One region of the Lactobacillus sp. RTP31084st1_F9_RTP31084_210423 genome, then DNA from elsewhere that is predicted to be linked to it. Evidence: predicted binding sites of a transcription regulator. Region 1 holds the regulator's gene; the other holds the start of a gene.

What was found. Region 1 encodes NrdR, which represses ribonucleotide reductase genes. Its sites were predicted from a motif close to ACACNATATATNGTGT; they were not measured.
Region 2: a site for NrdR is predicted at 6,736-6,751, ahead of nrdJ (ribonucleoside-triphosphate reductase, adenosylcobalamin-dependent). Genes of this name have one in related genera too.

The regions. Positions count from the first base shown of each region.
Region 1 covers NZ_JBCOVH010000001.1:85,294-101,121, forward strand. The annotation lists gene polA (DNA polymerase I) at 1-1,453, shown strand, start outside; gene mutM (bifunctional DNA-formamidopyrimidine glycosylase/DNA-(apurinic or apyrimidinic site) lyase) at 1,469-2,299, shown strand; gene coaE (dephospho-CoA kinase) at 2,296-2,892, shown strand; gene nrdR (transcriptional regulator NrdR) at 2,898-3,362, shown strand; gene AB5359_RS00470 (DnaD domain protein) at 3,370-4,710, shown strand; gene dnaI (primosomal protein DnaI) at 4,725-5,624, shown strand; gene thrS (threonine--tRNA ligase) at 5,907-7,838, shown strand; gene AB5359_RS00485 (LytTR family DNA-binding domain-containing protein) at 8,179-8,613, shown strand; gene AB5359_RS00490 (DUF3021 domain-containing protein) at 8,610-9,035, shown strand; gene AB5359_RS00495 (ABC transporter ATP-binding protein) at 9,047-10,000, shown strand; gene AB5359_RS00500 (hypothetical protein) at 9,963-10,733, shown strand; ribosomal protein L20 leader region at 10,806-10,918, shown strand; gene infC (translation initiation factor IF-3) at 10,957-11,475, shown strand; gene rpmI (50S ribosomal protein L35) at 11,494-11,694, shown strand; gene rplT (50S ribosomal protein L20) at 11,727-12,083, shown strand; gene add (adenosine deaminase) at 12,124-13,131, opposite strand; gene AB5359_RS00525 (YqeG family HAD IIIA-type phosphatase) at 13,295-13,813, shown strand; gene yqeH (ribosome biogenesis GTPase YqeH) at 13,810-14,919, shown strand; gene AB5359_RS00535 (nicotinate-nucleotide adenylyltransferase) at 14,919-15,545, shown strand; gene yqeK (bis(5'-nucleosyl)-tetraphosphatase (symmetrical) YqeK) at 15,538-15,828, shown strand, end outside.
Region 2 covers NZ_JBCOVH010000005.1:77,983-93,810, forward strand. The annotation lists gene AB5359_RS09350 (SP_1767 family glycosyltransferase) at 1-889, shown strand, start outside; gene AB5359_RS09355 (glycosyltransferase family 2 protein) at 897-1,781, shown strand; partial or broken gene AB5359_RS09360 (sugar transferase) at 1,872-2,875, opposite strand; gene AB5359_RS09365 (cob(I)yrinic acid a,c-diamide adenosyltransferase) at 2,988-3,524, opposite strand; gene AB5359_RS09370 (ECF transporter S component) at 3,526-4,047, opposite strand; gene AB5359_RS09375 (DUF4430 domain-containing protein) at 4,047-4,433, opposite strand; gene nrdJ (ribonucleoside-triphosphate reductase, adenosylcobalamin-dependent) at 4,452-6,686, opposite strand; gene AB5359_RS09385 (Bax inhibitor-1/YccA family protein) at 6,918-7,631, opposite strand; gene AB5359_RS09390 (energy-coupling factor transporter transmembrane protein EcfT) at 7,694-8,524, opposite strand; gene AB5359_RS09395 (ABC transporter ATP-binding protein) at 8,517-10,238, opposite strand; gene AB5359_RS09400 (ECF-type riboflavin transporter substrate-binding protein) at 10,260-10,817, opposite strand; gene AB5359_RS09405 (S-adenosyl-l-methionine hydroxide adenosyltransferase family protein) at 10,839-11,684, opposite strand; gene nhaC (Na+/H+ antiporter NhaC) at 11,810-13,180, opposite strand; gene AB5359_RS09415 (ABC transporter ATP-binding protein) at 13,549-14,253, shown strand; gene AB5359_RS09420 (MFS transporter permease) at 14,246-14,929, shown strand; gene rlmD (23S rRNA (uracil(1939)-C(5))-methyltransferase RlmD) at 14,976-15,828, shown strand, end outside.

The DNA of each region.
Region 1 (15,828 bases):
TATGCTTCTAGCTTCTTATTTAGTTAATAATGAGAATAATTCTAACGATCTTGGTGAAGTAGCGCATTTATATGGCGATTATTCAGTAAAAACTGACTTGGAAGTTTATGGTAAAGGTAAAAAGAAAGCTGTACCTGAGGATGATGAGTTCTTTGAACATTTAGCAGCTAAAGTCGTTGTAATTGAGAAGTTAAAGCAGCCACTTCTAGAGAAATTAAAAGATCATGAGCAAGATGATTTATATGAAACAATTGAAATTCCAGTTGCTTTTGTCTTAGCTAAAATGGAAATTACTGGAATTAAGGTTGAAGCATCAGTTTTAAATCAATTAGGCAATGACTTTGCACTTAAATTACAAGAACTAGAACATAAGATTTATCAACAAGCTGGTGAAGAATTTAATTTAAATTCACCAAAACAGCTAGGTCATATTCTTTTCGAAAAATTAAACTTACCACCAATTAAAAAGACCAAAACTGGCTATTCAACTTCTGTTGAAGTATTAGAGCAATTGAAAATGAAGAGTCCAATTGTTTCGGAAATTTTAGATTATCGTCAAATTGCTAAAATTCAAAATACTTACGTTAAGGGACTGCTCGAGTGTATTCAACCAGATGGAAGAATTCATACCCGTTATTTACAGACTTTAACTGCAACAGGTCGTCTTTCATCGGTTGATCCTAATTTACAAAATATTCCAACTAGAACTGATGAAGGAAAACAGATTAGGAAGGCTTTTGTACCTTCAACTAAAGACGGCTATATCTTTTCTTGCGACTACTCACAGGTTGAATTAAGAGTTTTGGCATATGTTTCCGGGGATGAACATATGCAGGAGGCATTTAAATCTGGTTACGATATTCATGCCCACACTGCAATGAAGATTTTCCATTTGGATTCACCTGATGAAGTAACTCCGTTAATGCGTCGGCATGCTAAGGCGGTCAACTTTGGAATAGTTTATGGTATTTCTGATTATGGCTTGTCTAAGAACTTAGGCATCAGTCGTAAACAAGCAAAGACATTTATTGATAATTATTTTGAACAATATCCGCAAATTAAGAATTATATGGATAAGGCAATTAAGGAAGCTCGCGAAAAAGGCTATGCAGAAACTATTATGCATAGAAGACGCTATTTACCAGATATTCATTCAAAAAATTTCAACGTTAGAAGCTTTGCTGAAAGAACTGCAATTAATTCTCCTATTCAAGGTTCAGCTGCTGATATTATTAAAATTGCCATGATTAATATGCAAAAGAAACTTGATGAATTGCATTTAAAGACTAAAATGGTTCTACAAGTACACGATGAGCTTATTTTTGATGTACCGAAGGCTGAATTAGATACAATTAAGAAAATTGTGCCAGAAGTTATGCAGTCAGCTGTAACACTAGATGTTCCACTGATAGCTGACTCTAACTGGGGTCATAATTGGTATGACGCTAAGTAAAAAGTAGGTGATTTAATGCCAGAGATGCCAGAAGTTGAGACAGTTAGACGGACTTTAACTCCCTTAGTAAAGGGAAAAACAATTGCTAAAATAAATATTTGGTATCCTAAAATTATAGTTAACGATCCAGCTGAATTTATTAAAAAATTGACAAATAAAACGATTTTGAAAATTGATCGTTATGGCAAGTATTTACTCTTTAGGTTCAATGGCGACTTAACAATGGTTTCGCATTTGCGCATGGAAGGAAAATATCATTTAGTTAGTCCTGATACACCTAAGGGAAAGCATGAACATGTAGAATTTATTTTTACTGATGGGACTGCCTTACGTTATGATGATGTGCGCAAATTCGGTAGGATGCATTTAGTTGAAACAGGAACTGAAAGAAAGACGACTGGAATTCGTCATCTTGGACCTGAACCTAATACTGCTGAATTTAACTTAACCTATTTCATTAATGCTTTGAGCCGGAAGAAAAAGAATATAAAGAACACTTTATTGGATCAGACAATTGTGTGTGGTTTAGGAAATATTTATGTAGATGAAGTACTCTGGAAGAGTAAAATTCATCCCCTAAGTAGCGCTCAAGCTATTCCTGCTGATAAGGTGAAGAATTTATATCAAAATATCAACCGTACTATCGCTATAGCAACTAAGGAACGCGGAACTACTGTTCATACTTATTTAGATGCTAATGGTAAAATTGGTGGTTATCAAAAGATGCTGCAGGTTTATGGACATGCTGGTGAAGAGTGTAGTAAGTGCGGCACTATTTTAGAGAAGATTAAGGTAAATGGACGCGGAACTACTTTCTGTCCGCATTGTCAGGTACTATATAAATGACATATTTTTTAGGATTAACTGGCGGAATAGCCAGTGGTAAAAGTACAGCTGATGAATTTTTTGAAAAGCAAAATATTCCGATTATCGACTCCGATTTAATTGCTCATCAGATAATGGAAGTAGGCCAAAAGGGTTATCAGGCAATAGTTAATTATTTTGGCAGCAATATTCTTAATGATGATCAAACAATTAATCGTCATAAATTAGGTGGAATAGTTTTTAATGATAAAACTAAGCTGAAAAAATTAAATGAGATAACTCATCCACTTGTTCATCAGAAAATTAAACAACAAATGGAGCGATACCGTTTAAATCAAGAAAAAAAAGTTGTAGTTGATGTGCCTTTACTATTTGAATCTGGTTTTGAAAGCTTATGCGATGGCGTTTTGGTTATTTCTATTTCACCAAAACTGCAGGTTAAACGTCTGATGAAACGAAATAATTTCACTAGAGAAGAAGCTTTGGTTAGAATAAATAATCAAATGCCACTAAGTGAAAAAGAAAAAAGAGCTACCTATGTGGTAGCTAATACTGGTACAATAGATGACTTAGAGAAAAGATTATCTGATTTATTACAAAAGATAGGCAGGTAGAGAAGATGGAATGTCCAAATTGCCACAAGAATGCTTCAAGAGTAATTGATTCTCGTCCAAGCGATGAAAATAGAGCAATTAGACGACGCAGAGAATGCGAAAATTGTGGTTTTCGCTTTACTACTTTTGAAAGAGTAGAGCGCTCGCCTCTATTGGTAATCAAAAATGATGGGACTCGTGAGGCCTTTAACCGCGATAAAATTTTGCATGGCGTAATGATGGCTGCGCAAAAGAGACCAATTTCAAGCGAACAACTAGATACTTTAGTAGATCATGTAGAAAATGAAATTAGAAAGCAAGGTCTTAATGAAATTTCATCTAAAGACATTGGTAATTTGGTGATGAAGGAATTGGCTAATTTAGATGATGTAGCTTACATTCGATTTGCAAGTATTTATCGCCAATTTAAAGATGTTTCAGGATTTATGGAAGCCATGGAAGATATGATGGCTAAACATGATAAGGAGTAGGTAGCCTGTGTTTGAAAGTGCTGACCCTAAGCAGCCTTTTTATGTGGCTAATCAAGTAGCTGTTAGTGAAGAAAATATAAAAGTTTTAACTACTCTTTTTGAGCCTCTTGTGGGTATTCGTGGAGTAGGATTATATATAACATTGACAAAAGAATTTGATGAAGTACCTTTTGCCAAAGATTATAAAACTTTATATCAACTTCAAGATCAAACAAACTTAAAATTAGAGGACTTATTTAAAACTTTGCATCATTTAGAGGCAACAGGCTTAATTAAGACATTTTTAGGTTCAAATCCTGTTTTAGGCGAGGTTTTGATTTTTGAAGTAGAAAAAGTTCCTTCAGCAGACGAGTTCTTTCACACCTTTTTACTTTCAAGTTTGTTGCTTGAACGAGTAGGAAATGTAGCTTTTGATCGTTTGGTAAAAAAATTTACTCCGCGAACTTTTGTCGGTTTAAAAGATGCTAAGGAAGTTACTAGTGGCTTTTTTGATGTTTTTCACTTGAGTGCTGAAAATGCGATTGATGCACCAGTTGAAGTTAAAGAAGCGGCTGGTGAAGTTCCTAAAGATACCAAAGGTGAAATTAAGTTAGGTAATGAGCCAGTAAAAGTTGACTGGAGCTTTTTGGTTGATTTGTTTGAGAGCTATCATATTAAGAAAGAAGAAGTTTTAAAGCACCAGGTAGAAATTAAACAGATTATTGATTTTTACCATTTAACTGAGCAAGAATTTGTCGAAACTGCGCTGATTACGATGTCAGCTGGGGCAGATAAACTCAATATGTATGCAATTCAAAATGCAGTTAATGAAAACTTTGGACTTAATCGCAATAAAAAAATGGTTAAAAAGCAGTTACGTCAAACTCCTAAAGATGCTGATCATGCAATTAAAAAATTATCAAAAGCAGATGCAGATCTAATTCGTGCAGTAGATAGTAAGGTGCCAACTGATTATTTATACGAATTAAAAGAGAAAAAAGGTGGCTATGTAACTGCAAATGAAAAGAAAGTTATCTTTCGTTTGCAAGATCAAATGGGGTTAACACCACCTTTAATTAATTTGATTGTTCATACTTGTTTTGAATATGATGCTGTGTTGACTAATAATTTAGCTGATCGAATTGCTAATGATTGGCTTCAGCAAGGAATAACCACGCCAACTGAAGCTATCGCATATCTTAAGGAACGAAAGAATAAACGTAGTCATCAATATTATCGTGCTCCCAAAAAGAATATTCGTAAGACAACTGATTGGTCGAAGTATGAAAAACAGCATCAAAATAAGAAAACAACCATGTCAGCTGAGGAAAGAAATCGAATCTTTCGTGAATTCGGTAAAAATGAATAGGAAGTGTTGTACTGGTGGAAGATATTTCTGAAGTAATCACACGTATTATCAAGAAAAGAAAATTGAGCGAAGATGGGAAAAAGATTGCTAAAACAGCAATAAAGCATCCCAGTGTTCAAGCCTTTCTCGCACAAAATAAAGACAAATTAAATAAAGAAATTGTCCAGGCTTCTCTTCCTACGATTTTTAACTATGTTGAGCAAATTGAGGCGCCAAACCCTGTGATGGAAGGATATACGCCAAAGCTTTTTCTTAATGGAAAGGTAATTGATATTACCTATGTTCCAACTGAGGCAAAGTTAAACTCAGAAGCTAAAATGCGGGCAGAACGCAGGATTGAATTGATTGATCTACCAGGAAAACTACGTCATGTTGAACTAGAAAATGTTGATTCAACTCCTGAACGGGATGCTGCATTAAATGAAGTAGCTATGTTTTTAGCCAGTTTTAAGAAGAACAAACACATCAAAGGTTTGTATCTAACTGGTGATTTTGGTGTAGGAAAAACGTATATCTTAGCTGGGTTAGCTAACGCTATTGCGCGTCAAGGAAGTCGAGTAGTCTTTTTACATGTACCTTCTTTTATTGCCAGTTTGGGGAGCCATTTTCAAGATAATAGCTTAAGTGACGAGATTGATCGTATTGCGTCAGCTCCTGTTTTAGTTTTTGATGATATTGGAGCAGAGACTCTAAGTGAATGGTCACGTGATGACGTGTTAGGCGTTATTTTGCAAAAACGCATGGATAATGTTTTACCAACATTTTTTAGTTCAAATATGACAATGGATGATTTGGCTGAACATTTTGCTGAAACAAGAAATAATGTTGATGAGGTTAAGGCAAGACGCTTAATGGAGCGGGTTCGTTTCTTGAGTAAAGAGGTTTTTGTTGGCGGTAAAAATCGTAGAAATTAATTTCAAATTTTGCTTGCATCTATTTGATGAGCTAGTATAATGAAAGTCAATGAAAGACATGATTTTCTTCAACTCAGAGACAGGAGCCTAGTTCTGGAAGCTCCTGATTAGAAGAAAACCCCAATTTCATTCCTGAAATTTTTATAATTTGGTTAGGTACCATTAACGACCTTTAGAGGAATTAATTCTTGGTAATTAATTCGAATTTCGGGTGGAACCACGTATTTTAACGTCCCAGCGCTATTTTTAGTGCTGGGATTTTTTATTTGGAGGTAAAATTTTATGAGTTTTTCTGTAACTTTGCCAGACGGCTCAAAGAAAGATTTTGACAAGGCAGTTTCTGTTAAAGAACTAGCATCTTCAATTGCTACTTCTCTAGGAAAAGCTGCTGTTGGTGCAAAAATTAACGGCGAAATGAAGCCTTTAGATTACGTTGTTGATGAAGATGTAGAAGCAGCTATCATCACTGATAAGGATGAAGAAGGTTTAGATATTTTACGTGCTACTGCTGCATTCTTGCTTGAAGCTATCGCTAAGCGTAAGTATCCAGAATTACGCTTGGGTATGCATGAAGCAGATGAGGGTGGCTTCTTTGTAGATACTGATAAAGAAGATCAAATTAAGATTACTGAATTGCCAGAACTTGAAAAAGAAATGCAAAAGGCAATCAAGAATGGCGAAAAGATCGAATATACTTCAATGAAAAAGAGTGAATTGGAAGATATCTTTAAAGATGACCAATTCAAATTAGATCTTTTAAAGGACGAAAAAGACGAAGTTGCAGTTTACAAATTAGGTGACTTTGTTGACTTTGGTTTTGAAGCTTTATTACCAAATACTGGTAAGATTAAGAACTTTAAGCTTTTATCAGTTGCTGGTGCATACTGGTTAGGTAAATCTTCTAACCCAATGCTTCAAAGAATTTTTGGTACTGCATTCTTTAAGAAGGCAGCTTTAGATGAAGATTTAAAGCGTCGCGCTGAAATTAAGGAAAGAGATCACAGAACTATTGGTAGAGACTTAGACTTATTCTTTGTTGATCCTAAAGTTGGTGCAGGTCTTCCTTACTGGATGCCAAAGGGTGCTACTATTCGTCGCGTTGTCGAGAGATACATTGTTGATAAAGAAGTTGCTGATGGCTATGAACATGTTTATACTCCAGTTTTAATGAACGTAGATGCATACAAGACTTCTGGTCACTGGGCACACTATCGTGATGACATGTTTCCACCAATGGACATGGGTGATGGTGAAATGCTTGAACTTCGCCCAATGAACTGTCCTTCACATATTCAAATCTATAAGCACCACATTCGTTCATACCGTGAATTGCCAATCCGTATCGCTGAATTAGGTATGATGCACAGATACGAAAAGTCAGGTGCTCTATCAGGTTTACAACGTGTACGTGAAATGACTTTGAATGATGGTCACACTTTTGTTGCACTTGACCAAATCAGAGAAGAATTTGCTAAAGTTTTGAAGTTGATCATGGATGTTTACAAAGACTTCGATATTACTGATTACTACTTCAGACTTTCATACCGTGATCCAAAGAACACTGATAAGTACTACGCAAATGATGAAATGTGGGAGAAATCTCAATCAATGCTTAAGGCAGCTATGGATGATCTTGGCCTTGATTATGTTGAAGCAGAAGGTGAAGCAGCATTCTATGGTCCTAAGCTTGATATTCAAACTAAGACTGCTTTAGGTAACGATGAAACTATGTCAACTATCCAACTTGACTTTATGCTTCCAGAAAGATTTGGCTTAACTTATGTAGGTCAAGATGGTGAAGAACACCGTCCAGTTATGATCCACCGTGGTATTGTTGGTACTATGGAAAGATTCATTGCTTACTTAACTGAAATTTACAAGGGTGCCTTCCCAACTTGGCTTGCTCCAGTTCAAGCTGAAATTATCCCAGTTAACGAGGAAGCTCACGGCGCATATGCTGATAAGGTTCGTGAAGAATTAGCTAAGCGCGGATTTAGAGCAGAAGTAGACCACAGAAACGAAAAACTTGGTTACAAGATTCGTGAATCACAAACTCAAAAAGTTCCTTATACTTTAGTTTTGGGTGACGATGAAATGAATGCCAATGGTGTTAATGTTCGTCGTTATGGTACTGAAGAACAAATTTCTAAGAGTTTAGATGACTTTATTGCTGAAATTGACGCAGATGTTAAGTCATACTCAAGAGAAAAATAATTAAAATAATAGTTTTTAATATAAAAGCGAGAAGACTGATAATAAGGTCTTCTCGTTTTTTTGTTTACTTGATGATTTTAATAATGTTATTAAGAATTTGTTTGGGTAATGAATGACTGCGTTGATAGATAGAGTTTGCTGATTCGTTGTCAGTATATTCTTTAAGAATAGTAGGTACTAAATATTCCCAGTTAGTCCAATTAGTAATCATTATATTATCAAAAACTTCAAATTTATTTGAGATATGACCATTCACCACAAGTTTTTAACCATTTACCGAAAATTACTGGTTTTAGAAAATGCAATGAGTATACTTATAGGCAATATAAGGAGTGAGCATATGGAAATAAAGTTTAATATCGATAAAGATTTACAAAAAGAAAAAGCTGAATTTTGGCTAAAGAAGATGACAGACAAGATAAGAAAAATCACTCAAGAATTGCAGTCTGATCCTCAAATTTTATGGGGATATCGAAAAGAAACAGCATATGCGATTGAAGTTTCAAAAATATATTTAATTCAAGTAGAAAATGAAAAGACAATAATTTATACGCAGGATAAAACATATCTTTTTAAAGGTAGACTTTATCAGGCCAGCATTAACTTACCAACTGATTTTATTGAAGCATCCCGAAGTGCAATTCTAAATTATCGTTTTATCGATCATTTAGAAATTATCAGTAATGGTAATATCGATGCCTTGATGAAAAACGGATTACGTGTGCAAATTGCCCGTCGAAAAATAAAAAAATTAAAGGAGAGACTGGGATTATGAAACATATTGTACGTTTAATTAATAGTGGATTAGTAGGAATAGGAATTGGGATGACTTGGCTGGGAATTGATATTTTACAAAATCATTTTTTCAAGAATGGATTAGAGACAACTATTTCGGTAAAATATTTTCTTTTCTGGCTAGGATCTTCGTTTTTGATTGGAATTTTCTTTTATTTTGCCAGTTTGGTTTTTGAGCATGATAATTGGTCTTTAAAAAAACAAATCTTTATTAACTTTTTCATTTGTCTTAGTGCATGGTTAAGCTTTTATCTCTTTTTAAATAAGTTTAACTATTCTGGATCAGCATTACTAAAAGCGATTGTTGATTTTATTATTATGTATGCTTTAGCATACGGAATTTATTTTTATCATTTATGGCATGAGGTTAAGCGAATTAATAAGAAACTGAAAGAAATTTGAGAGGACTTAAAATGTTACTTAAAGTAAGAAACTTAAGCAAAAGTTTTCAAAATGGAACAAGGGCAATTGAAGATTTATCATTTGATATTCCTGCTGGAAAAATAACTACTTTTTTAGGATTTAATGGAGCGGGAAAAACGACAAGTTTAAAAATAATTTTGAACTTATTGCTTCCTGATGAAGGGAAAATATATTTTGAAAATAAATTGCTAAAAAATGATTTTACGCCTTTATTAAAACAAACCGGAGTAGTTTTAGAGAGTACGCGCAATATGTTTTATGCCTTGACGCCAATGGAAAATTTTATATATTGGGGAGCTCAACGTGGGTTGAATAAAAAAGTGGCACGAAAAAATGGTTTAGAACTATTAGAGAAATTTGGTCTGTTGTCTAAAAAGGATACGGTTATTTTTGAATTAAGTCGAGGGATGCAGCAAATTATTGCTATTTGCTGTGCGTTGATTTCTAGACCTAAATTTTTAATTTTAGATGAACCGACTCTTGGTTTAGATATTGAGGCAGTAGAAACTGTGGAACGAATATTAAAGACATTAGCTTCTGAAGGAGTTGCAATTTTATTAACTACGCATGAATTGGCATTTGCACAAAGAATTGCAGATCAGATCCTATTAATAAAAAAAGGACAGTTAATTTATAGTGGCAGTAAAGCAGATTGTTTAGATAGATTCAATCAAGAAAAATTTATCACGGTTCAATTCTCGCGAGTTTTGTCTAATGAGCAACAAGCACTTTTAGAAAGTATTGCTAAGATTATTTCGATTAATAATACTACTTATCAGTTGATTTTATCTAATCGAAAAGACTTATCACATTTATTGGGATTTTTAACTCAATTTAAATTAATTGACCTTAAAACTAAAAATAAAGGTTTAAAAGAAGTGGTTGATTTTTACATGAAAGGAAAAAATGAAGATGGTAGCATTAAAAGCGGAATTTCAGCGTGAATTAATCATATACCGACGCTATTTATTTAGCTCTGTCTCAGACTTAGCTTTAACTATTTTAATGTTTATGGGTATCTTTTGGGGTAGTAACTCAATTAGTAAGGGTATTATCGGACAATCACTTTCAGCTTTAATTATTGGCTTCACATTGTGGACAACAATTCAGAATACAGTATCAATGTTAGGCAGTAATACTATGAATAATGCGAAAAGTGGGATTTTACAGCAATTATATTTGATGCCAATTTCAAGTGAAAAATTATTTTTTAATAGAAGTATGGTAAATATTACTATTTCACTTGGACAGTCTATCATTGTTTGTTTAGCACTTATGCTTTTTACAGGACAATGGATAAACTTTACAATTATGGTTATTTGGCCAACTATTTTTTCTTTAGTTACTCTTTTCGGCTTGGGGTATCTGATAATTAGCTTAGTTTTAAGATTTAAACGAATAGGAAGTTTTTTAGCAATTTGTCAATATTTGTATTTAGGAATTTTACTAACACAATTTGAGAAAGCAGATCTTTTAGTAAAGAACATGGCAAATTTTTTGCCACTTGTACCAATGGTTAGCTGGATGAGATTAATTATTAGTGGATCAGCTTATAATTTTAAATATTATTTATCCTTTTCAGCCTTTAATTCGATATTTTGGTTGTTGCTTGGACTATTTATTTTTGAAAAAGTTAATAAAGCTGTGAAGAAGCAAGGCTCTCTTTCTTTCTATTAGTTTTATTAAAATTAGCAGTTGCATTCAATTAATTCTTGACGTAGATTAATTAGATGGTATAATTTAGAAGTTGAGAACAAGAAGAAGCTCCCGCTTCTCGCCTAAGTTAATATTACCTCTGGGCTGATCGATAATATCTGTTGATTAAAAGCGGGCGTTAACTTTGCCCGCTTTTTTCTTGTCCTCGAAATTAACGTGGAGGTGAATACTCATACCAAGAAATATGATCTTAAACGAAGATATTCGTGCTCGTGAAGTTCGTTTAATTGGAGTTGATGGCCAACAAATTGGTGTCGTTTCTAAGAATGAAGCTTTACGTAAAGCAGCTGACGCTGACCTTGATTTGGTTTTGCTTTCTCCTAATGCTAAGCCACCTGTTGCTAGAATTATGGACTACGGTAAATTCCGTTTTGAACAACAAAAGAAAGCCAAAGAAAACCGTAAGAATCAAAAGGTTATGGCTGTCAAAGAAATTCGTTTAAGTCCAACAATCGAAGGCAATGACTTTGACACTAAGTTAAAGCATGTTCGTAAATTCTTGACCAAGGGCGCTAAAGTTAGAGTTTCTATTCGCTTTAGAGGCCGGGCAATTACTCACAAGGAGTTAGGTAAACAGGTCTTAGAGAAGATGGCTGATGAAGCTAGTGACTTATCTAATGTAGTTACTAAGCCTAAGATGGAAGGCCGTTCAATGTTCTTAATGCTTGCTCCATTAAGTGAGAAAGATAAAAAGAAAAAGTAGTTAATTGGAGGAATAGATATGCCAAAGCAAAAAACACACCGCGCTTCAGCAAAGCGTTTCAAGAGAACTGCTAATGGTGGCTTAAAGCGTCACCATGCTTACACTGGACACCGTTTCCACGGTAAGACTAAGAAACAACGTCGTCATTTGAGAAAAGCTGCTATGGTTTCAGCAAGTGACTTAAAGCGCATCAAACAGATGCTTTCCCAAATGCGTTAATTATTAGAAGACTTTTTGAGGAGGAATTTTAGATGCCAAGAACTAAAGGTGGAACCGTAACACGCGCTCGTCGTAAGAAGATCATGAAGTTAGCCAAGGGTTACCGTGGCTCAAAACACTTACAATTTAAAGCTGCAAGTACTCAAGTATTTGTTTCTCGTAAATATGCTTTCCGTGACCGTAAGAAGCGTAAGAGTGAATTCAGAAAATTATGGATTGCTCGTATCAACGCTGCTGCAAGACAAAATGGTCTTTCATACTCTAAGTTAATGCACGGCTTAAAGGTAGCTGGTATTGACATGAACCGTAAGATGTTAGCTGATATTGCTTACAACGACGAAAAAGCTTTTGCTGATTTAGCAGATGCTGCTAAGAAAGCTTTGAACTAAAAATATTAAAAATGCTCCGCATAAGCGGAGCATTTTTTTCTCAAATTTGATTGAAGATATGTAATAAGCGACTTTTTTCTTGGTTAGAAGCAAAGGCAGCATTAATGGAGTTTAATAATAATTGATGTTCATCTAAATTTGTAAGATTAGTTTTAGTTTCAAGTAATTTAAACTCTTTAGGTAAATTGGTATTTGAAACGGTCATATTATCACAATTTAATGTTGCTTTTATTTTTCTTGAAAGCAGAGTTTTGATTGGATATGAGTCGATTTTTTTAAATACTTTAGTATTAAGATTAGAAGTGGCGCAACATTCTAGGGTAATATGTTGGTTAATTAATTCTTGAACTAGTTGCTCACTTTCTAAGCAGCGAATTCCGTGACCAATTCTTTTAGTGCCTAAGTCTAATGCTTCTTGCATTGATTCTGGGCCCGCTGCTTCTCCTGCATGAATTGTAAAAGGAATGTGCATTTCCTTAGCATCATCAAAGAAAGGCTTAAATTTTTTATTTGGAATTGGTCCTTCTGGCCCTGCTAGATCAATACCAACAACGTGTTCTTTAGCATATTTAGCAGCTAGTTTAACAGTTAAGTAGTTTTCTTGTTCTCGATCAGGCAAGCGCATAAGGCAGAGAATTAAGTTGGCGTGCAGAGGATAAAAATTATCTTCATGGTTATTTTGCCAGTTGTAGAATTTCTTTAATCCTAAAATACAGGCCTTAATTGCATCTTCTTGAGTAAGATCTTTTTGGGTGTGGAGCTGTGGAGCAAAACGGATCTCTGTATAAACTAAACCTTGAGAGCGGAGTTTCTGTAAAAGATCAAAAGTTGCTGTTTCTAGATCTTTTTTTGTTTGCAGAAATAACAATGGAAAGTCGAATTTAGTTAAATATTCTTGTAAATCAGCACATCTTTCAGAAACAGATAACTTTTCTTTCAATTGCGAGTCAGTTAAACTGGAAAAATTGTGTACTTCCATTAACTTTTTAACGGTAGTGTATGGCAAAGAACCATCTAGGTGAAGATGGAGATCAATAAAATTCTTCATTTTTAGCTCCTTTGTGTAATACGGTGGAAAAGTTTAAATTGTTCTTATTTTACCATCTTTTGTGCTAAAGAAAAGTAAAATTTTAATTTTTTAATCAGCAAATATTTCTAAAGATTAAAGATTTCTGATACTATAGATATGAGAAAAAAGTGGAGATTTTTTAATGTTATTTAGACCTCGGTATACAATAGATACTATCTATCATTTAGATCCAAAACAGTTAAAAAAGATGGGGATTAAGGCTGTTTTTAGCGATTTAGACAATACTTTGCTTGCATGGAACAAAGCTGATACAGCAGTTGAAATGGATCAACTTAATCGCCGTTTAGCAAAAGCTGGAATTCGTTTAGTTGTTATTTCGAATAATAATGCTGAACGGATTGGAAAAGTTTTGAATCCATATCATATTTCTTTTATTGCAAAGGCTAGAAAGCCTCTTCCCATCGGAATTAATCAGGAATTAAAAGAACTAAATTTACAAAAAGATCAAGTCTTAATGGTTGGCGATCAATTGATTACTGATATGCAGGCTGGTAATTTAGCTGGTGTAGCTACAGTTTTGGTAAAGCCATTAGTTGAAACCGATAAGTGGAATACTAGAATTAATCGTTTTTTTGAAAAATTTATCTTCTTCTTTTTGAATTTAAGAAAGCCAGTAGTTTTTAAGGAGAAATTAGAATGAGTGAAGAATTGCGTTGTATTGGTTGTGGAAGTATATTGCAGGATCAAGATCCTAAAAAGTCAGGCTATTTACCAACTTCTGCCTTAAAAAAAGCTTTAACAAGTGATGACAATGAGGTATATTGCCAGCGCTGCTTTAGATTAAGACATTATAACGAAATTATGCCAGTTGAAGAAAATAACGATGATTTCTTGGCATTGCTCAATTCAATTAGTCAAAAAAAAGCCTTGGTTGTTAACGTAGTTGATTTATTTGATTTTAGCAATTCATTAATTTCTTCGATTAAACGTTTTATTGGCGGTAATGAATATATTTTAGTTGGTAATAAGGTAGATTTATTTCCGAAAAACTCTAAAGAGTCAAAAATCAAAGACTGGATGCGTCAAGAAGCCAACCGAAATGGTTTAAAGCCAGAAAAAATCTTTTTAGTTTCAGCTGCTAAAAAGAAAAATTTAGCTGATTTGATGGCTTTTTTAGCAAAAAAGGGTGAAAAGAAAGATATTTATTTTGTTGGAACTACTAATGTTGGTAAATCGACTTTAATTAATGCAATTATCAATATGAATAGTGATTTAAAAGATGTCATTACTACGTCTAAGTTTCCTGGAACAACTTTAGATGAAATTAAAATACCTCTTTCTAATGGTCATTATTTAATTGATACCCCAGGAATCCTGAACGCTAATCAATTGGCTAGTCACTTGAGTGGCAAAGAATTAGAAGTTGTTGAACCAAAGAAACCATTAAAGCCTGCAACTTACCAGTTATTACCGGGACAAACAATTTTCTTGGCTGGACTAGGACGTTTTGATTATGTTGATGGTCCATCAGCTGGTTTTACAATTTATGTTGCACGAGACCTTTATGTTCATAGAACCAAGACTGAGAATGCTGATACATTTTATGAAAAGCATAAAGATGACTTATTACTTCCACCAAGTAAGGAAGATAATTTAGGACCATTAAAAGGACAAACATTTTCACCAAAAGAAAAAAGCGATATTTTGTTTGGAGGCGTAGGATTTATTACAACACCAGCTAATGTTGTAGTGAAGGCTTATACGCCGGAAGGCATTGGTTTAGGAATTAGAAGAGCGTTGATATAATGCAGTGCGTTGTAAAAGAAAAGCCACAAGTAAAATTTGAACCAGCTACAAGTTCTGCTCAGCAAATTGGAATTATGGGAGGAACTTTTAATCCAGTCCATCTTGCTCATTTAGTAATGGCAGAGCAAGTTAGAAAGCAACTTCACTTAGACGAAATATGGTTTATCCCCAATAATACTCCACCTCATAAACAATTAGCAGGTAATGTCAGTGCTAAAGACCGCTGTGCGATGCTTGAATTAGCTACGCATGATAATCCATATTTTCATGTTAAACTTTTTGAGATAATGCGGGGTGGTACTTCATATACAGTTGATACCTTGCGTTATTTGAAAAAAAGAGCACCACGTAATCAATATTATTTGATTATGGGGAGTGATGAAGTAAATGATTTTGAAAATTGGCGTGAACCTGAAACAATTGCCCTTTTGTCGACATTAGTAGGAGTTAGAAGACCAAACTATCCACAAAATCCGAGATTCCCTATGATTTGGGTAGATGCTCCAAATTTAGATATTTCGTCTTCTCTAATTCGTAAAAATGTAGCTACCGGTAATTCTATTCGGTATTTAGTGCCTGAAAGTGTTCGTTTATATATTGAATCAAGAGGCTTATATCGTGACTGAAATTAATTTTGCAAAAACATATTCCCCGTTAACTTCTGCTGAAATTGTTGCTCAAGAAAAAAGCAACATGGATGAAAAAAGATTTAAGCATTGTATTGGTGTAAGTGAAACGAGCCGTAAGTTAGCTGAACTTAATGATTATGATCCGGATAAAGCAGCTTTAGCTGGATTTATTCATGATTATGCAAAGCAAGTACCTCCAGAACGATTTATTAAGGTAATTAAGGAACAACACTTTGATCAGGACTTACTTAACTATAATCGTGCTATTTGGCATGGCATT
Region 2 (15,828 bases), on a different contig from region 1:
TTTCGCAAATGACGCTCAAGATGAAATGGTAGAGGCAATTAAAAAAATAATTGATAAGAAAAAGGAAACTTCTGCTTTTGACATTAAAGTAAAAGATATTGATGAATCATTAGACTTAATTTTGAATGAACATAAGTCAGTCATTCGTTTTGGAGATGGCGAATTTAATATTATTCGTGGTGAATCCATTTTTTATCAAGACTACAATAAAGAATTAGCTCTACGCTTAGAAAGTATTATTTTAAGCGGCAATTACGACAATACGCTGATTTGTTTGCCAGATGTATTTGAAGATTTGGCACGCTACAATGACTATGCTCAAAGAACTTATAAGAAGCGCTTTTTCCCGCAGAATGCTGCTTTCTTGAAGCGAATAGAACAAACTAGAAATTGGTATGGATCTACTTTTGTGTCAAGGCCATATATTGACTTAGTCGATAAAAGCGAAAGTCCTGGTTATTTTGAAAAGTTAAGACAGATTTGGAATCAACGTGATGTTTTAATTGTGGAAGGTAAGTATTCACGTTCAGGCGTAGGAAATGATTTATTTGATAATGCTAAATCAATTAAGAGAATTTTGTGTCCAGCTAAGAATTCATATGAAAAGATTGATCAAATTGAACAGGCAACTAGAAATAATGCCCAAAATCGGTTGATCTTATTAATGCTTGGACCTACAGCTAAGGTTATTGTAGATGATTTGCAAGATCTTAATAATCAAAAGATTGACATTGGTCATATTGATTCAGAATATGAATGGTTCAAAATGGGAGTTACTGATAAAGTAAAATTAAAGAATAAGCACACGGCCGAATTTAATCGTGATGCAAATATCGCGCCAATTCATGATAAGACTTATAGTAGTCAGGTAATAGAGAGAATTGAGTAAGTTTAAAATGGATACTAGTGAAAAAGTTTCTGTAATTATACCAGTATATAATGATGAAAAATATTTAAAGCAGTGTGTAGAAAGTGTTCTGACTCAAACTTATACTAACTTAGAGATTATCTTAGTAGATGATGGGTCAACTGATCATACACCAGAAATATGTGAAGAATATCGTGAAAAATATAATCAAATTAGAGTTCTTCATAAGAAAAATGGTGGGGTTGGTTCAAGCAGAAATGCAGGCCTTACCCTAGCAACTGGCGAATACGTTTTATTTGTCGATCATGACGATTGGCTTGATCAACATCATATTGAAGACTTGTATAACTTAGCCGTAAAAAATAAGGCTGATATAGCAGCAGGGAATTTCAACATTTTTTATGATGATAAGTCGACTTTTGCTTATTGGCTAAATAAAGATAGCTATTTTGAAAAAGATTATTCAATCAAAGAATGGTTTAGTTTGCAGTATCGCACTGATTACTACAATATGTCTTTAGTTTTTACCGTTCCATGGGATAAATTGTATAAACGCTCTTTATTTAAAAATATAGTTTATCCTGAAAATGTTCCAGTAGAAGATGATTTGACTACATGGAAGATATATTTACTTGCAAATAAAATTGCGTATGAAAATAAAGCGATTTATACGCATCGTATTTTAAAATCAAGCGTATCAGCCAGTGTAAGTGAAACTGATGTCTTTCCTTTACGATCAATTGAGGAAAGAATTACAATTCTACGTTTAATTGGTTTTGATACGAGTAATGAAGAATCTGCTTATCGGTATCGGTTAGAAAAATGGAAAAATCATGCGTTAGATAAGGGAGAATATTTGAAATACAGAGATACACTACAAAAACTGGCTATTCTTGAAAAGTGGAAAAACTAATAAAAAGGGTTGCTGAGCATTTGAGAGCTTAGCAACCCTTTTGTATATAGATTATGGATTAATTTAAATTCGGCATACAATGAACAAAATTTATTCGTATCTGGCTTTAACTACTGCATCGGCTAAGGCTTTTTTAGTGAAATAACCTTCACGAATTAATTTAGCAAAGCTTTCCACGTTATCAGTCATTTCTTTATATTCATCATCATTGACTTGAAGAACCTTGGCTTGTGCTTCAGCTAAACTATCAGCAATGATTCCTATTTTCTTACGTTTAATAGTTTCTGCTTCGGGAGTTTGGCTATTTACAATAATTGGAATTCCAGCAGCAAGGTAGGTACTAAGTTTATATGAAGTGTTCATTGTCATATATTCTGACCAGTAAGGTTCTTCTGACCAAACTAGGCCGAAACCACCAGATCTACGTAATTCTTCAAGTAAGATCGGATCATTTTTCCAACCCATAAATTCTAAGTTTTGATCTTCAAATTTTTTGCATGGATCTGAGAAGACTTGTAACTTAACGCGTGGATTTCCCCAATTGTTAACAAAGTCAAACTTGTCTGCATTACCAGCAAAATTAATTACCTTGTTATTTTGCGGGGTAACAAAATAATTAATTTGACAAGGATAGTGATCCCAAAAATGCTGTACAACATAAGGTTTTTCTTTTAATCCATTTTCTCTTAAAAAGTCGTACATTTTTTTAGAAGGTACGATTAAGACATCTGCCTTGTTGTAGTAGTCAATATGTTGAGGAAGCAAGTATCGATTGCTTTCAAACATTAAGGGAATAACGTCGTGGATAAAAATGATTTTTTTGACATATTAACATGATCAATCAAAGCTTGATCCCATTCAATTGCTATCCAATTAGGGGATTGGAAGATAACAGTATCGCCGACTGATAAGGAGGCAATAATGCCGTCAAAACGAGTACTCTTAGCTTGGTCTGGTTCTTCTTTCCAGTGGTAGGCGTAAATACCGAGTTCGTTCATTCCCATTTGGACTCCGATTTTAGCGACCATTTGTTGTGCTAATTGCGCAACACTATTCATTGCCATGCCATATAAATTCGTGATATGAACTGTCATAAATAACTCCTTATATAAACTTATAAATTAAGTATAGGGCAGGCAAAATTGATTTACAAATTTAACTATCACAAAAAAACTCCGCTAGATCTTATTCTAACGGAGTTCATTTTTATTTACTTTTGACTTCTTGATATCCATCTAAGACATTAGCGTAGCGTGCTAGCGTGAATAGATAGTCAGAAAGGCGATTAATATATTCCAGATTAAAAGGTGAAATTGGCTGCTTTTTGTCATTTAGTTCAACTAGTGATCGTTCAGCGCGCCGTGCCAATGTACGGCTATACTGCAAATTGGCAGCGGTGGGTGAACCACCAGGAAGGATAAAAGCTGGAATCCTAGGATATTGCTGTGTAATCTTATCAATTCTACTTTCCAATTCTTTTACCTTATCTGGAGTAATTTCTTGATGTCGTCTGACGACAATATCAGCTTGGAATTGATATAGTTCTTTTTGCCTTTTTTGTAGTTCATCTTTTAGAACTTGGCAGTTATCTGATAAGTTGGCGATTGTTACACCTAAGTAAGATTGGAGTTCGTCAAGATTGCCGAGAGTTTCAATTTGTAAGTCATATTTTGGCACCATCTTACCGCTAACTTGCTTGGTTTTTCCCTGGTCGCCGACTTTAGTATAAATTTTAAGTGTCATATTAATCCTCAAAGAAATGCTTAAGTGCTAAAGAGATAGGTTTATATAAAAGTAAGTAAAAAACAACATTGCCGATTGCATGATAGGTATCAAATAAAATGCTACCTGCCCAGTATGCAATAAAGGCTGGTAAACCACCGAAAATCGTCATTCCTAAATCTACTAAAATACCATATTCAATTCCTAAAAATGCGACCAGAGCTAATTGCAGCCAGAACCATTTCGTTAGGGGAGTTAGCTTTTTAAATAGTAGAATTGTTAAAACACAACCACCGTAAGCTAGAATTTGCGGAATTGTCCAAATACCAAAACCAAGAAAAATATTAGAAATAATCATGGTTAAGATAGCTAGGGCAAATCCCATCCCTCCACTTACAAAGAGAGTAGTAAGCATAATAATTGTTGTAACTGGTTGAACATTAGGAACCGGAATAATTTTGAAAATTCTCAAAACAACGCATAAGGCGGTCAAAACTCCTAAGAGTGCGAGCCTCTTAGTTCCAGCTAATTCTTCGGTAGCCATTAATATTTACTCCGGGTAAAGACTACCTTATCCTTGTTCTTAAGCTTTTGTTGGTAGGCACTTTTGTTTACCATTTTGCCATTTACTGTATAAGTCCAGTAAATCTTTTTTTGAGAATTTTGACTTTTACCATCAATAGCAGTAATAAATTCTTTTTGGCTCTTTACTTTCCAGTTTTTCTTAAGACCAGTAGCTACAGTAGAGTTCTTTTTAAGGTGAACTTTTTTGTTAGCAAAAGTCTTTTTATTATCTTTTAGTGTGTAAGTAACTGTAATTTGGTCAGTTTTGGGTTTAGCTTTTTCTTGATTATTTTGACAACCAGTTAGACTGAAGGTAAAAAATAAAATAATTGCAGCAAAAATACTTAACTTTTTAGTGTTTTTCATTTCTAGAAACTCCTCTTATTATTTGATTGGACAAGCACCATTATCACAATCGCTTTGATCTACTAATTCAAGACCCTTTTGATCATCATTAGTTTGTTCAAAGACTATTTCGACATTACCAGTAATGTGGTTATCTGCTTTTTCGTATTTCTCTTTACTAATCGGTTCTTTTGGAGCTTGTTTTAAGGAGCCACCATAGTAAGGCAGAAGTGAAGTAGATTTAATTGCATGACGATATTGATGTAATAATGGAGCTATTTGATCGCTTTCATCATTTTGAAATGTAATAGTACAACTTACCGCATTATCTGACCAGTAAGTTTGTAAGAAAGCTTGAGTAGCAAATTGTTCAGCAATTGAAACAGTTCCAGCAGAAGCAAAGTTATCACTGTCAGCATTAGCTGCCTTAATTGGAAATTCAACGCAAATTGTATGTGGCGTGTAAATGTCAGGCTCAGTTTTGTAGCCACAGTCTTTTAAGGCTGGAAGAAGAGGATCGGTTTCTTGGAAGCGAATACGTTGAATTAAGTAGCCAGAATAGTGGAAGTGCATCCCTTCAGAAACGCCAGCAAGTTTAGCAACAGTACCAGATGGCTTAACTGTAGTGTGCTTAATTGAGGTGTTACAGTTTAGTTCTTGGCTATAGTCTTTGTCAGCATCAATAACAGCTTGGTAGAGACCATCGACTGTTTTAATAATTTCAGGGTCGTAAACTGGATCTTTAATTTCTTTACCAGTTTCTGAATCAGTAGCAGTCTTAAAGCCAGTCACTACGCGGTGACCAAAAGTAGATAAAATCCAGTCTTGAATTCCAGACATTGAAACCCCAATCCGGCGATTCTTGTTGATGATCTTACGAGATACTTCCCAATCATATGGGCTAAAGGTAACACGCTTGGTGTAGCGAGCAGCTAGTTTAAAGGCCTCTTTCAGATCCCAGCCTTGTTTTTGAGCAATGAAAGGAAAGACTTCAAACAAGTTACATGGTTCACCATTAGCTAAGGAGATTTCTCCGCAAGGGTTAGTTCCTTCAACTTCACTATCAATTCCAGCTTGGTAACCATCTTTGATGCGGCCATAGTTACGGGATAATTCTAGATTAACAACACCAGGTTCACCGTTGTGTAGAATACTGTCAGCAATTGGTTGATAGTTATCAAACTCAGAATTAATTGCAACACTATTATTTGATGCCCAGCGGTGGTGGTAAAGTTTCTTTTTATCTTGCTTCATAGTAATGAAGGCTTGGTTATCGCTTGAACCAAGTGCTAGTTCTGCGCTTCTTCTAACGTTACCAGCAACGACGGTTTTACCAATTAAGTTGCAAATATCTGTTGCATCAACTGCAGTTAGTTTTTGACCAGCACGATCATTAAGAATTTGATTAATGTCAAAGAGCATTTCGATTAGTGGCATTGGACCAGAAGCTGTACCACCGAATCCATGAATTTTAGCTCCGTAAGGGCGGATATCGCTGATATCAAGTACTAGTTTTTTCTTGTTCTCAGGATTAGTTGAATTGAAATGTATGTCGATTAAACGAGCATTCGCTAAGACCCAACCTTCACGAGTATCAGGGAGCTTGTAGTAAATGTAATCTTCTTTTTCTTGATTAGCTTTTTTCCATTCATCAAGATCAGTAGCGCCTAACTTAAGGGATGCGTCATAGGACTTACTCTTCTTGTCAATAACAATAGCCAAATCTACTTTTTGATCAAGTTTTGGAATTTGGTTAATGTTTTCGTCAACTACAGAAAAGCCTACGCCGCCACCTTTCATTAATTGGTCAAATAAAAATGAAAAAGGCATTGATGGTGCAATTTGGTCTTGTGTAAGATAAGCAGGAACAATGTGGCTATTACCATATTTTTGTGGACGAATGGCAATAAACCAGCAGTTATTTAGTGAATCGCCATTTCTCTTTTGATAATCAGTCCCTGAGATCCATAAGTTTCGACCAGATGGAGTAGCAGCTAGACCATAGACTAGGCGAAATAACTGTTTAGCTTCAGCTGTTAATTCATGAATGGTCTTTTCGCTAGGATCATTTTTTAAACGTGGGTCAAGATTAATATTACCTTCGATCACGCGTTTAACAGTTTCGTCCCAATTTTCAGAGCGATTTTTATCATCGAGCCATCGAGCATAAGTACGTTTATAAGTAACCCAACCAAGTTCACCCCAGTGAGGAGTAACTTCTTTTTTAGTTTGTGCAATGAAATCTGGATCAAGTGTGATTCTCAAATCAGACATATTTTTATCTCTCCCTAAGTACAATATCTTGTCGACACTTAAGAGGATAACACAATATCTAGTATTTTTCTTGAATAAAAACACTATAGATTGTTATTTGTATTGGGAAAAATTGCATGAGAATGGGGAGGAAGAGGGACAAAAAAATTTTGAAATTTTTTGTAAATTTGAACACAAAATAAAAATGCGAGGTAACTTTCAAAAGCACCTCGCATTTTTTCATAAATATTATTAATTTCTGTCACTAAATCCAAAGATTTGTAAGAATTGTAAGAACAAGTTAACGAAATCTAGGTAAAGTGCTAAAGCACCTGCAACAGCCAAACCATCAACTGAAACTTGACCACCGTAGTTTTCGTAAATTTGCTTCATTCTTTGTGCATCCCAAGCAGTTAAGATAGTGAAGATAATAACTGCGATGAATGAAAAGACGTAAGAAACCATTGGATTTCTTAAGAACATGTTGATAAGCATGGCAACAATTAAACCAATCAAGGCAGCAGAAGCATAAGAGCCGAGATTATTTAAGTTCTTCTTAGTAGTTGTACCAATTACTGCCATCGTAATGAAAACAGTTGATGAAGCAACGAATGCGGAAGCAATGCTGCGACCAGTATAGGCACCAGCAATCAATGAGAATTCAACTCCGTAAACAATTGCCATAATCATTAACATGACGAAGCTAGCTACGGGATTTCTTGTTGCTCTAAAGCTAATTCCAAAAGTTAATGCAAGTGGAACTAACAATAAAATCCAAGTCATTGCTGGGTTGCTAGCAAATAAAGTCATTACTTGAGTTCTAAAGACAGTCATTGTTAAGTAAGCACTTAAAGCAGAAACTAAAACGGCGATTGTCATCATACCGTACATTCTGCTTAAGAATCTATTTAAGCCAGTTACGTCAACGATTGTACGACGTTCTGGTTCTTGTGAAAAGTTATTCATAAGCTCTCCCTCTTTCATTATTATTAATATATTTTAACGTATCTTAACAGTAAAAGAAACTTTTACACAAATGGATTGTAAAAGCGTCCTGAATTGACTTTAAAGAGCAAAATAACAACTAAAACAAGAATGAAAGCTAGACTAGTAACTAAATAGTCAGCCAAGCTAAATTTTTCGGCTACATACCAAGTCCGCTTTTTCTTTGAGCCGAAACGTCTAAGCTGCATGGCAGTACTGATCGTATCAATACGGTCAAGACTTGAAAAAATAAGCGGGGTCACAATGTTTAATGTTCCATGGATTCGCTTGCCAAGAGATGCTTTTTTAGAAAGTTCATTTCCCCGTGCTTGTTGAGCAGCAGAAATTGACCAGTAACTTTCCTGGATATTAGGGATATAGCGCAAGGCTAAAGAAACGGCATAAGAAACCTTGTAGCTGACACCAATTTTATTTAAGCTAGCAGCAAATTGACTAGGATTGGTTGTTAATAAAAAGAGCAGAACTAGGGGAATAGAGCAGATATACTTCAGACTAACGTTAAGCAAATAAAATAATTCCTGAGCAGTTAAGGTAAAGTATCCCGCATTGATTAAAACTGTTCTTGAATGGTATAAGCTTTCGCCATAAGTGGGTTGAAAAATGAAAACTGCCAAGATATTAATTATGGCAAAAACAATAATGAACTTAACAATAAAAGAAACCTGTTTCCATTTAATACCTGCTATTTTTAGTAAGATCAAGGATAGGATACAGATTGCAATTAAGAAGCGAGTGTCATAAGTAACCATGCAAGCAACTGAAACTAGAATTAAAAAGATCATCTTTGTAGTAGCATTCAAGGCATGGATAAAACTATTCCCTGGCTGGTAGCCTAAAATTTTACTATCATTCATAATCTTCATCCTTCCAGTTCTTTTGTTCAGAATTAATGTAGGCTTGCACAAATTTATTTGGATCAGGCAAGTCGTAATGCTGCGCAAGTTCAAATAAGCTCGTTCTCTTTAAAGACGCTTCTTTAATTAGTTTAGGATTAGTTAGTAATTCAATCGGGCTTGTATCAGCGATTAGTTTTCCTTTAGTGAAGGCAAGCGAGCGTGTAGTATATTCGAGCATTAAGTGCATATCGTGCGTGATGATAATGATGGTCTTGCCTAGCTTGTTCAAGTGTTTTAAAAAGCCCATAATTTCGGTATATGTCTTCCAATCTTGACCAGCAGTTGGCTCATCTAGAATAATGATTTCTGGTTCTAAGACTAAAATTGAAGCGATTGTTACACGTTTTTTCTGCCCAAAACTAAGAGCAGAAATTGGCCAGTGCCTGAAAGGATAAAGACCGCAAATTTTTAAAGTTTGATTTACTTTTTGTTTGATCGTTTCTTCATCCACGTTACGCAGACGTAATCCTAAAGCTATTTCATCAAAAATCATTTTTTGCGAGATCATTTGATTAGGATCTTGCATTACATAGCCAATTTTTTCGGCTCTTTCTTTAATTGATAAATTAGCTAGATCTTGGTCTTTAAGTGTAATTTTGCCTTCATTAGAAATAAAACCACAAATGATGCGACATAAAGTGGTTTTACCGGCACCATTTTGACCGACAATTGAGATAAAATCGCCTTGATTGATGGTAGCAGAAACGTCCTTTAAAGGATAAGGCTGATTTTTATTATATTGGTGGCCGACATGGTCTAGTTTTAATAAAGGTTGATGAGTAGCTGTACTTTCTTTAACTGGAACTTGATCAACCCAATTTTCTAATTCTTGGCTAATTGAGTCAGAAGTAGGTAAGTCCGCAATTTTGTCTAGCTTTTTAATTGAACTTAAGTTAATACCTGCGGCTGTCATCGCTTTTAAATAAAGCGGCTGACGAACGCCAATTTTTTCTAAACTATTCTCATGAAGAAGTTGATTAGTAGGCTCATCGGCGACAATTTGACCATCATTAACTAAAACTATTCTATCAATTGGCTGACTCAAAACTTCTTCGACACGGTGCTCAATAATAATAACTGTGGCATTAAGTTCTTTTTGGATTTTATCGATAATAGCCATTGTTTTGAGTCCGGAAGCAGGATCAAGGTTAGCAAGCGGTTCGTCGAAAAGTAAAATTGGTGATTCATCGACCAAGACGCCGGCTAGGGCAACAATTTGTTTTTGACCGCCAGAAAGGCTTTGCGGCGATTGTTTAAGAAGCTCTTTAATTTGGAGTTCTTCTGCCCATTGGTTTACAGTGTGATGCATTTTGGCTTTAGGCTGGCAATCATTTTCAAGAGCAAAAGCAATATCTTCGCCAACTGTTAGACCAATAAATTGGCTATCTGCATCTTGTAAGATTGTGGAAGTAGTAAATGAAAAGTCAAAAAGACTAGTTTTAGTAATATCTTTTCCGTTTACTAAGCATTTACCTGTGATGTTGCCTTGATCAATATTTGGAATAAGACCATTAAGGCAGCGACCAATTGTAGATTTGCCGCTGCCTGAAGGTCCGGCCAAGAGAATTTTCTCACCCTTATTAATTTTGAGATTAATCTTTTTAAGAGTGGGTTCAGCTTGGCTATTGTATTTAAATGAAAAATCTTTAAATTCAATAATCGGTTCTGTCATTAATTGAGTAACCTTTCGTGATTAGTCTTTACGTAAACTACCTTTCTTAACTTTAGTTGCTGCGTAAGCTTTAAGCAAGATGGTTCCTAAAATAAGAATAGCAAGTGAGTTAGTAATGGTTGCAGTGGCTCCTTGTAAGAAGACCTTGTTTTGAGGTTCGCTGTAGATTAAGATATCGCCAACTGGTGCGATTACTAACCAAGAAATAACGTTAGCAATGATTTGGACCACGTTGAAGCCGACCATTTGCTTAACAGTGAAGACGCCATTATCTAAGTCAAGGCGCATACCGTAAAGACCGATGATCAAACCTAAAACAGCTGTAGCTAAAACCCAGCTCCACCAAGTTTGACCATACATTAAGAAGTCACCTAGTGCATGGCCGATGAAACCAACAGAAAAGCCGACAACAGGTCCGTAAATAGTGGCAAGTAAAGCTAAGAATGGGTAGACAATTTCAATATTAGTGTTTGGAATTCCAGTTGGAATTGAAGTGAAACGTGCCAAAATAACATAGATTGCTGCTCCGATACCAATTGCAACGACGCTTTTTACTGATAAACCTTTTTGCTTGTTCATAATTTTTCCCCCGTAAATAAATTATTCTCTAGTTAAATCAATTTTCCAATCATTTCCAGTACCAATTTTGTAGGTATCGGCAAATGAAGCTTGATTTAGCGCAATACCTACATTGACTAATGAATTGATGTACATCAAAGGATCTTTGATTGCTACATCAGCAAATGATGTAACAAAAGGTATTGTATCATGATAATAAGTTTGACCTTGATAAGTAATTGTGACGGTAAGTTTGTCGCCACGTTTGATATCAGCTTTTTTAACTAAGTCATAAGGAATATTCGTCCATAAAGAACCAAAGCGAATATCCAATACATCAATTGATCCCTTTAGATGATTATTTTCTAATTTAGCTTCAGTAAGTGGTAATTTTACAACTGAAGCTGGGTCTAATGGCTCTCCTAGATCTTCAAAGGATTTTTCACCATCAGCTAGAAGGGCACCATTGTAAGCATAAATATCACGGCCGTGGAAGGTGTTACTTTCTGAAGAATAAGGAAGACGATTTTTTTGTTCGTCGATTTCTCTTACTTCTTCAAGTCCCATATAAGTTGCAACATGAGTTAATGAGCCGTTATCAGGTGTAATAATAAAATGTCCGCTTTTTGTTTTAACTGCAATACTCTTTCGATCTGAACCAACACCTGGATCAACTACCGAAACAAAAGTCGTGCCTTTTGGCCAATACTTGATTGTCTGATAGAGGCGGTAAGATGCAGCCCAAATATCATAAGGTGGAATCTCATGAGTTAAATCTGAAACAGCAACGTGCGGAGCAACCAAATGAGCTACGCCGTGCATGGCGCTAACGGCACCATCTTTTAAGCCGAAGTCGGTTTGTAGTACTAGAAAATGATTTGTTTCCATCCAATTCCTCCTTTAATATGTTTTTAATTACTAATAATTTACAATGTATTAAAAGTTTCGTCAATGAAAAATCCGTACTATTTTGCTATGTAAGCGCATATAGTACGGATTTTATCAATAACAAATTATTTTTCAGCCTTATTTTGCCACTTTAGGCCAATTCCGCTGACCCCAGAAAGAATTGAAAAGACAGGAGAAAGTAAGCTAAAGAATGTGAATGGAATAAAGGCTAAAACGGGAACTCCAAGAGTAGAAGCTGCAAAAGAACCAGCTACTCCCCACGGAATTAGGTAGTTAATTACACTGCCTCCATCTTCAAGAACACGACTGAGAGCAAGGGGTGCAAGACCAATTCTGTCATATGCTTGCTTGAAGGCGCGTCCTGGCAAGATAACAGATAGGTATTGTTCACCGACAAATAAATTAATACAGATACCTGAAAGAATGGTAGTAATTACTAAACGACCAGGCTTTTTAAGGTGTTCAACTAGAGGCTCCATGGCAGTTTGAACAATGTTGAATTTCATTAATAAACCACCAAGAGATAAGGTAGCAATAATTAAGCCAACCGTATCCATCATGCTGGAAATACCACCACGAGTCAGCAAAGCGTTCACTGATGAGTCGCTAGTTTTGGCAACGAACCCTTTCATAATGAGGTTAGTTAAGTCAGTAAGGGATTGATGAGGATTTTGAATAAAAATCATAATGACAGTGACAGCAATATTTAAAAATAAAGTAGGAATAGCGGGGATTTTTCTCCAGGCACAAATTAACATTAAGATAATTGGAATGATTGCCCACCAAGTAATAATGAAGTTATGCTGTAAAACTGCGACAGTATGATTAATCTTTGAAGCATCAATTGATCCGCTATTTCCTAAAATCCAAAAAAGAATTAAAGAAACAATAAAAGCAGGGATTGTTGACCACATCATATTTTTAATATGGGCGAATAATTCGCTTTCTGCAACAGCGGAAGAAAGGTTGGTGGAATCCGATAAAGGAGACATTTTATCGCCAAATACTGCTCCGGAAATGATTGCTCCAGCAACAAGAGCAGGATTGGCATTCATGCTGGCACCAATTCCGAAGAGGGCAATTCCAACGGTTGAAATTGTAGTAAAGCCGCTTCCGATCGCTAGCCCCACGATTGAGCAAACAATAAAGACAGAAGGAACGAAGAATTGTCCGCTAATTAAGTGAAAGCCAAGAACCATAATTGAAGGGATGATACTGCCCTTGATCCATAAGCCAATCAAGGCCCCAATTAGGATAAAAATAAAGATTGGAATAATAGCAACGCCAATTCCTTCCTTGATTCCATCTTGAATAGAAGCCCAGTCATTTCCACGTAGTCTGAGCCAGAAGACTAATAAGCAAACGGTGAATAAAACTGGAACTTCTGGCATTAAACCAAATTTAATTACTGAAATGCCTAGAATAATTAAAAGTAAAATAATAATTGCTTCTAGAAAAGATACTTTCTTTTTCATAAATAATCCTCCATAAAAAAAGTCCTGTTGAAATTAATCAACAGGACGCATTACCGTGGTACCACCTATCTACTGCATGTTTGCAGCACTCTCATCAGGTGATAACGGCACTGATTGTGGCCGAATAAAAGATTGATCGCTGTAATTCGTAACTTATGCCTGACTGGTTCGCACTTTACCACCAGCTCTCTGACGCTTAACATAAGCACTACTGTGACGATAATTGTTGCAATTATGATAACAAGCTTAAAAAAAGATGTCAATGAATTTATTAATAAAAATGATTAGAATTTCGAATTATGCACTTTGAGCGGTAAAATAGAATAGATAGGTATAGAAAAAGTATAAATATAAATTGAGGGATTAAGATGACTGATATTTTAACCACCAAAGAATTAGGCAAAAACTTCAAAAATAAACATGTTTTGAATCAAATCAATATTCATGTTCCTGAAGGAAAAATTTACTGCATTATGGGACCAAATGGAGCTGGTAAGTCAACTCTTTTGAAAATGATTAGTGGAATTGAAAAGCCAACTGAAGGCGATATTAATTTTAAGGGTGAAAACTGGAAGCGAGAAGATTTAAAAACTATTGGTTCATTAATCGAAGAACCAGGCTTATTTGACAATTTAACTGTTGAAGATAATATCAAATTGAAATTAAAGCTGCACCATGTTGAAAATAAGGATCAAGAGCAAATCTTGAACACGCTCGGTTTTGGCGATCATAATCAGGAAAAGGTTAAAGGCTTTTCAACAGGAATGCGCCAACGTCTTGGTATTGCGCTCGCTTTTATGGGAAACCCAGATTTAGTAGTTTTGGATGAACCAACAAATGGCCTTGATACATTTGGAATTCATGAACTGCGTGAACTTTTAATGCTAGAAAAAAAGCAAGGTAAAACAATCATTATTGCTAGTCACATGCTTTCTGAAATTCAAAAAGTCGCTGATCGCATTGCTATCTTAGGTAATGGTGAGCTTTTGTTAGAAGAAGATTACGACCAAAAGACAGATTTAGAAGACCTATTTATTTCAACTCTAGAAAAGGCAGGCATAAAGCATGACTAATATTTTAAAAGTTGAATTTTTAAAAACAAAGCATACCGTTGTTCGCTCACTAGTTTGGCTTTTGCCATTAATTGCCATTTTGATGATGACTGCTGTCTTCTGGGATAATCAATATTCAGTGCAATTAATGATGGGGCAGTGGAGTTATTTTTGGTTAAATATGTCAATTGCTCTCGTAATTGGAATTAGTACTTATTATCAAAAACAAGCCACAAAATTCAAAGAAATTTTAACTTCGCCGCAAGATCTTTTTACTTATGAAATTGGTCGCATTATTCACGGAATGTTGCAAACAATTTTAATGAGTGTAGTTTTCTTGGTTTTGGTAATTTGTGTACGAGTTATTTTTTCAAGTAGCGAGGAAATTGGATTAATGGTTGGCTCTATAGTTGGAATCTTGCTCACCTCTATTTGGCTAGTTCCATTTTATTCATGGCTGTGCCGCATTACTAACTTATATTTTGCCCTAGGAATTGGATTTTTAAGTTCAATTTTGGCAATGTTCTTAAGTCGGACAGCTTTTAGTATGTGGTGGCCGTTTGATTGGGGAATGCTTTTAAATAATATGTGGCTTAAGGGTGATTTTGTTTTTGGAACTTGGAGCTTAATCATTTGTAGCTTGATTTTGGGGTTTATTTTAAGTATCTTTAGTGCCTATTCTTTTAAAAAGCAATAATATTTTTTAGTAAAATAGTAGCAAGTATCTAAAAAGGATTGAAATTATGCAAAAAAATCAAATTGTCGACTTAGAAATTACCGACCTATCTTATGAAGCAATGGGGGTTGCTCACTTAGACGGTATGACTGTCTTTGTAAATAATGCTCTTCCAGGTGAAATTGTTTCAGCTAAAATTTTAAAGGTAAAGAAGAATTTTGCCTTTGCTAAAATTGAAAAAATCAAGAAAGAAAGTCCAGATAGAATTAACGTTGAACTTCGTCAATGGGTTCAAACAGGTCTAGCATCTCTTGCTCATATCAAGTATGACAAGCAGCTTGAATTTAAACGCAATCAAGTAGTGAACTTATTGCATAAGGCTGATTTAGATAAGATTAAGGTTGGTCAGACTTTACCTAGTCCAGAAGAAACTGGCTATCGTAATAAAGCGCAAGTACCAGTTCGTAAGGTTCACGGCAAGCTTGATATTGGCTTCTTTAGAAAGCATTCGCATGATTTAGTTCCGTTAACTAACTTTTTTACCACTGATCCAGAGATTGACCGAGTTTTAATTAAAGTTCGTGATATTTTAAGAAAGAATCATGTCCCAGCCTATGATGAAATCCACAATAAGGGTGAAGTGCGTTACCTTGATGTTCGTCGTTCAAAGGCTACTGGGGAAATCATGGTAATTTTGGTTTGTTTGCACAAGGATTTTCCACAGTTAAAGAAGGTAACTAAAGAAATTAGCGAAATTGAAGGCGTTACAAGCGTAGTTTTGAACCATAATCCTAAGAAGACTAACGTGATTTTGGGCAAAAAAGACTATTTGCTCTGGGGCGAGCCTCAAATTACCGACAAAATTGGAGATGTTAGTTTTAAAATTTCACCGCAAAGTTTCTTCCAAATTAATTCATTAC